Regions from separate parts of the Aeromonas sp. MR16 genome, predicted to be linked through region 1. Evidence: riboswitches for the same ligand, from Rfam matches in the RefSeq annotation. Region 1 holds a riboswitch; the other holds the start of a gene.
The links. A riboswitch is a leader RNA that binds a small molecule or an ion and turns the genes downstream of it on or off. The one in region 1 is predicted to bind lysine.
Positions count from the first base shown of each region.

Region 2: linked by a shared signal. The riboswitch ahead of MM194_RS19495 (Na+/H+ antiporter NhaC family protein) and the one ahead of lysC (lysine-sensitive aspartokinase 3) in region 1 are both predicted to bind lysine.

Region 1 covers NZ_JAKZFK010000012.1:37,762-41,168, forward strand. Annotated here, with positions in the region: gene argA (amino-acid N-acetyltransferase) at 1-946, shown strand, start outside; lysine riboswitch at 1,080-1,301, shown strand; gene lysC (lysine-sensitive aspartokinase 3) at 1,387-2,739, shown strand; gene MM194_RS10990 (hypothetical protein) at 2,823-3,407, opposite strand, start outside.
Region 2 covers NZ_JAKZFK010000038.1:11,642-15,048, reverse strand. Annotated here, with positions in the region: gene queE (7-carboxy-7-deazaguanine synthase QueE) at 1-74, shown strand, start outside; gene MM194_RS19510 (DUF3820 family protein) at 76-306, shown strand; gene MM194_RS19505 (cob(I)yrinic acid a,c-diamide adenosyltransferase) at 303-866, shown strand; gene MM194_RS19500 (H-NS family nucleoid-associated regulatory protein) at 934-1,338, opposite strand; lysine riboswitch at 1,657-1,828, shown strand; gene MM194_RS19495 (Na+/H+ antiporter NhaC family protein) at 1,915-3,407, shown strand, end outside.

The sequences.
Region 1 (3,407 bases):
GAGCGGCAACTTCGTCACCGCCCAGCCCCTCGGGGTGGAAGATGGCATCGACTACTGCCACAGCGGCCGGGTGCGCCGCATCGACGTGGAGGGGATAGGCCGCCAGCTGGATCAGCAGGGGCTGGTGCTCATCTCCCCCATCGGCTGCTCGGTCACCGGCGAGAGCTTCAACCTGAGCTCGGAAGAGGTGGCACGGCGGGTGGCGGTGGATCTCAAAGCCGACAAGCTCATCTGTTTCAGCAGCACCCAGGGGGTCATGGACAGCCACGGTGAGGCCATCTCCGAGCTTTTCCCCGAGCAGGCCGAAGAACTCCTGGTGGAGCTGGAGCAGGCTGGCGAGGAGATGTCCGGCACCGCCCGCTACCTGCGCGCCGCCATCGCCTCCTGCCGCGGTGGCGTGCCCCGCTCCCACCTGGTGAGCTACCAGGATGACGGCGCCATGCTGCAGGAGCTGTTCAGCCGCGATGGCCTCGGCACCCAGATAGTGCGCGAAAGCGCCGAGCGGGCGCGGGCCGCCACCATCGAAGACATCGGCGGCATCCTGGATCTCATCCGCCCTCTGGAGGAGGAAGGCATACTGGTGCGTCGCTCCCGCGAGCAGCTGGAGATGGAGATCGACAAGTTCACCATCATAGAGCGCGACGGCCTCATCATCGGCTGTGCCGCCCTCTACTGCTTCATGGAGGAGGCGATGGCGGAGATGGCCTGCGTCGCCATCCATCCCGAGTACCGCAACTCCAACCGGGGGGATCAGCTGGTCGCCAAGGTAGCCGAGCGGGCCAAACGGCTCGGGATCCGCCGCTTGTTCGTGCTTACCACCCGCTCCATTCACTGGTTCCGGGAGCGGGGCTTCGAGCCACTGGAGGTGGAGGACTTGCCGGTCGAGCGGCAGCGGCTCTACAACTGGCAGCGCCGCTCCAAGGTACTGTCCAGGACTATCCTGTAACACTTTGTACAAGCCTCGCTTGTAACTGATTGATCTTGTGCCGGGTTCTGACCAATTGTTGATTTTTTTATTAACTCGGTTGACAGTGCAATCCAGTGCAGGGTATTTCTACATGCATGCCACCTTCCAAGGTGGCACCAGAAGAGGAGCGCTGCCCAGGCAGCCCAAGGGAGGACGCCAGAGTCCGATGAGCTTGGGTCAGGGGGAGCAGCGCCGAGACGAGGCAGGTCACTGGACACCGCCACGTCGGCTGCGGGGGCTGAATCCCCCGGGTTGTCATCGGTCGTGTGCATCCCACAGGTATCCAGTTGGATTCTTGTGGGATGGGCACCGCGGGTGGAGTGCTTCTGGCCGGGATCCTCGCGCTTTCCTGCCATTTCAGCCTCCTCCTCTCTTTTGCCTGATAAAACTGGCTTTTCACCTTAAGACTGGAGTATGCAATGAGCCCGATCAACGTCGCCAAATTTGGCGGAACCAGTGTCGCCGATGCCGCGGCCATGAACCATTGCGCCGACGTGGTGCTGGCCAATCCGGCGACCCGGGTGGTGGTGCTGAGCGCCAGCGCCGGTGTCACCAACCTGTTGGTGAGCCTGGCCCAGGGTGAACTCGACGAGGCGGGCCAGGACGCCCAGCTCGCCAAGCTGGCCGAGATCCAGCAGGCCATCCTGACTGCCCTCGGCAACCCAGGCGAGGTCAGCGCCCTCATCCACGCCCAGCTCGGCGAGATCCGCACCATGGCCCGCCAGGCCAGCCAGCACACGGATGCGGAGCTGGCGGACAGGCTCATCGCCTGTGGCGAGCTGATGTCCACTCGCCTGTTCACCGAGCTCCTGCACCAGCGCGGGATCAAGGCCCATTGGCAGGATGTGCGCCAACTGATGCGCACCGACAGCCGCTTTGGCAAGGCGAGCGTTGACTTGGCCGCCACCCGCACGCTCTGTCAGAGCAAGATAGGCCCGGTGCTCGGCGACAGCCTCATCATCACCCAGGGTTTCATCGGCGCCGATGCCGATGGCCGCACCACCACCCTGGGGCGCGGTGGCTCCGACTACAGCGCGGCCCTGCTGGCCGAGGCGCTGGATGCGGCCAGCATCGAGATCTGGACCGACGTGCCCGGTATCTACACCACGGATCCCCGGCTGGTGACCCGGGCCCGCCCCATCCCCGAAATCAGCTTTGTGGAGGCGGCCGAGATGGCCACCTTCGGCGCCAAGGTGCTGCACCCGGCCACCCTGCAACCGGCCCTGCGCCAGGACATCCCGGTGTTCGTCGGCTCCGCCAAGGATCCGGCCGCCGGTGGCACCTGGATCCGCGCCAGCACCAGCACCAACCCGCTGTTCCGGGCCGTGGCCCTGCGCCGCCAGCAGGTGCTGGTGACGTTGCACAGCCTCAACATGTTCCACGCCTACGGCTTCCTGGCCGAGGTGTTCGGCATCCTGGCCCGCCACCGCATCTCGGTGGATCTCATCACCACCTCCGAGGTAAGCGTGTCGCTGACCCTGGATCACACCGGCAGCCAGAGCAACGGCGAGCCCATCCTCAGCGACAAGGTGCTGGCGGAGCTCGGCCAGCTGTGCAAGGTGGAAGTGGAGACCGGCTTCGCGCTGGTGGCGCTCATCGGCAACCGGATGAGCGAGGCCGTCGGGGTCGGCAGCCAGGTGTTCGATGCCATCCGCGAGCACAACATCCGCATGATCTGCTATGGCGCCAGCGCCCACAACCTCTGCTTCCTGGTGAAAGAGGGCGAGGCTGGTCACATCGTCAACCGCCTCCATCAGGAGTTGCTCGACTAGCCACGGCTGGCGAGCCGTCATGAGAAAGAGGGGCCTTGGCCCCTCTTTTTTTGACTCCGCAAATTTTGACACCGCAAGCCCGGCTAGGCGGTGGCGTGACCCGCCCCCGAGGCGACCCGGGTGGATGGCGGCAACTGGTAGGCGCGGATCTGCTCGCGCAGGCCGGCGAGCTTTTGCAAGAGCCCGGTCTGGCCGAGCCCGGCATCGTCGGGTCCCAGATTGTCGACCAGGGCGGGGAAGTGTTCCCCCACCGCCATCTCCAGCCAGTCGAGGCGACGCAGGGTGAGCGGGCCGCAGCTCTTGCCGCTGAGATCGTCCAGGATGTCGAGCCGATGGCTGCGATACATGTCGCGCCACCAGTTGGCGGCGAGCGCCTCGCCGCTCGCCAGCGCCGCGCTCCACTCTCCCACCAGCCCTTGCAGCCGCGCCAGCACGGCGGCGCTGGCCCCCTCCCGATTCAGGTATTGCAGCTCGGATTTGGCCCAGGCCAGGCACAGCTCGCGCCAGTGGCGAAACTGTGGCATGGGATCGACTTCATCCAGCCAGAGACCGGACAGGGTGCGGGTCTCCAGCCGCTCAGGCACGTGAAATTCCGGATCGGACAGGCCGTTGGAGTTGAATTCGTGGCGGGGATCGAAGGGCCACATGTAACCAAAGTCGAACACCGA
Region 2 (3,407 bases), on a different contig from region 1:
TGGCCATGGTAACCTGTATCGCCCGTAATTGGCGGCTCTCCATCCAGACCCATAAATATCTGAATATCGATTAAGATGGACAATCTATCGGATGAGCGGGTATTGCTTAGCCTGGCGGGCAAGATGCCCTACGGTAAATATCGGGGGCGACGCATCATCGATATTCCCGAGCCCTATCTGGTATGGATGGCGCGCAGCGGTTTTCCGGCTGGCGCGCTGGGCCAAACCCTGGCACTGGCGTACGAGATAAAACTCAACGGACTCGAGTCCATGATTATTCCCATTATTAACAGGATGTCAGTATGAGAATATATACCCGGCAGGGCGACAAGGGACTCACCCGACTGGCCGATGGCAGTCAGCTTGCCAAGGATGACAGGCGCGTCGAGACCTACGGTGCCATCGATGAGTTAAATTCCCAGATAGGTCTGCTGATGGCCGAAATACCGGTGCAGGAGACGGGATTATTGGCCGAGTTGATATTGTTGCAGCAGGAGCTGTTTGATTTGGGCGGTGAACTGGCCTTTTCCAGCGAGGCGCAAAATGCGGCCCTGTGGCAGGTCAATGAAAGCTGGACACTGCGACTCGAACAACAGATTGATGCCTATAGCGCCCAGTTGCCGGTATTGCGTAATTTCATCTTGCCGAGCGGCTCCCGGGCGGCGGCACAGGCTCATGTGGTGCGCACCCTGACCCGTCGCTGCGAGCGTCTGCTGCTGGGCTTGAGCCGCGTCGAGCAGGTCAACCCGGCTGTCTTGCCCTATCTGAACCGGCTGAGTGACTGGTTCTTCACGGTGGCGAGATACCTGCTGGTGTGCACCAACACCCCCGAGGTGCTCTGGGTCAAGGCCGCCGATCGGGGCTGAGCACCGTCACACGGATAATAAAAAACCTCGCCAGTGCGAGGTTTTTTATTTGGCCAACATCGGGAAATTAGATGGCAAATTCTTCCACGGATTTACCTTCGGCCACGGCCTTGGCAATGGTGGAGGGCATGCGACCCTGACCGGTCCAGGTCTTTTCCACGCCATCGTCCAGATAACGATATTTGGCGGGGCGGGGGGCGCGTTTGCCTTTGCTGGCCTTGGGGCTGTCGACGGCAACTGTGCCCACCAATTCGGACGGATCAATACCCGCAGCCTTCAGCATTTCGGCATATTCGGCAATTTTCTTCTGGTGCTCTTCGCGCGCCTGACGATCGGCGGATTCATCCTGCTGGCGTTCGGTGACGATGGCGGTGAATTTTTCCAGACCCTCTTCCAGTTGTTCCAGGGTCAGCTCACGGCAGACAGCTCGCAGGCTGCGGATATTCAGCAGTACTTTCAAAAATTCGTTCATATTGGCTACCACGCGAGAAAATATTAAAGAGACAGGATGGTTTTTCGATAATTTATAGGGTGCTTTGGCATCAAGTCAAGTGCGGCGAATTAATTAATTCGATGGGTAAATTAAGCTTGGCAGATAATAGGTGGGGGTATATATCGACTAGTTGATAATATTCATTTCCGAATGAGTTCTGGCTAGATTAAAATATCGTCTATATCAATTTTATCGCACCAATTGACTACCATTTCCCGTTCAGCTGCCATACAAGTATTGAAATTTAATCAAAAAACTTGCTATCACACCGTGCCTCGATAAAATGTGCGCCGAATACCTTTAAGTAGAGGCGCGCTGCCTATGAGTAACCGAGCGGAGGGTGATGCCTGCGATGTTCGGGGAAAGGAGTCGGCGCCGAAGTGACCAGGCCATCATACCGGGTTGCTGGTTCTGCATCGAACAGGTGCAGGACTGCCATAGTCATCCACTATGGAGCGCTACCTGAAGGGGCTGAGGAGTATTACCTCCCCATGGGTTTTGTTTCTTTATCCTCTCGGTAGATCTCCACCTGTTGTCTTTAGGTGCAAAGAGATCATGGACATCGTTCACTACGCCGACTCCGGTTGGTCAGTCATTCCTCCCTTGTTGGCCGTCGCTTTGGCGATCATCACCCGTCGCGTCCTGGTGTCGCTCGGGGTAGGTATCGTCGCCGGCAGCCTGCTGCTGAACCAGTTTTCGCCGCTCGACTCCCTGCATTACATGCTGAACACTGTGCTCAAGATCGTCTGGGTCGAGGGTGCGCTCAACCGTGACAACGTCAACATGATCCTGTTCATGTTGCTGCTGGGCGGCCTCATCAGTCTGATGAGCGTCTCCGGCGCCACCCGCGCCTTCGCCGAGTGGGCCGAGCGCCGCGCCAAGACCCGCAAGGGCGCCAAGGCGCTCACCGGCATGATGGTGTTTGCCTTCTTCATCGATGACTTCTTCCACAGCCTGTCGGTGGGCGCCATCTGCCGTCCGGTCACCGATCGCTTCCAGATCTCCCGCGCCAAGCTGGCCTATCTGCTCGATTCCACCGCGGCGCCGGTCTGTGTGCTGATGCCCATCTCCTCCTGGGGGGCCTACATCATCGCCCTGGTGGGCGGCATCATGGCGGCCCATGGCCTGACCGATCAGAGCCCCATCTCCGCCTTCGTCGAGATGATCCCGATGAACCTCTACGCCGTGTTCACCCTGATCATGGTGTTGGTGGTGATCGCGTTCCAGCTCGACATCGGCTCCATGCGTCAACACGAGCAGTGGGCGCTGGAAGGCAAGCTGTGGGATGAGTCCAAGGGCCGCCCCATCGGGCTGGACATGGAATCGCCGGAGGAGAGCAATGGTGGCATGATCGACATGGTGCTGCCGATCCTGACCCTGACCCTGGCGACCGTCTACTTCATGATTGACTCCGGTGCCGCCGTGCTGGAAGGCAAGGGCCTGCCGTTCAGCGTGCTCGGGTCGTTCGAGAACACCAACGTCGGTTCCTCCCTGGTCTATGGCGCCCTGTGCAGCCTGGTGGTCTCCATCGGTCTCGCCATGCGCCTCAAGCTCGGTGCCAAGAACTGGATGAAGGCCGCCCCGCAAGGGATCATGGCCATGCTGCCCGCCATCAACATACTGCTGTTCGCCTGGACCATAGGCGCCGTGGTGCGCGACGTGGAGACCGGCAAGTACCTGGCCTCCATGGCCAACGGCAACCTGCCCATCGAGGTGCTGCCAGCGGTGGTGTTCATCCTCTCCTGCGCCATGGCGTTCGCCACCGGCACCAGCTGGGGCACCTTCGGCATCATGCTGCCACTGGCTGGTGACATGGCGGCCGCCAGCGACATCAGCCTGATGCTGCCGATGCTGGCCGCGGTGCTGGCGGGATCTGTGTTCGGTGATCACAGCTCGCCCATCTCCAGCACCAGTATCCTCTCGGCCACCGGGGCTGGTTGTCACCACATCGATCACGTGATGACCCAGCTGCCTTATGCGCTCGCCATTGCCTTCGGGGCGGCGCTCGGCTATCTGGTGATGGGGCTGATGCACTCGGTGCTGGCGGG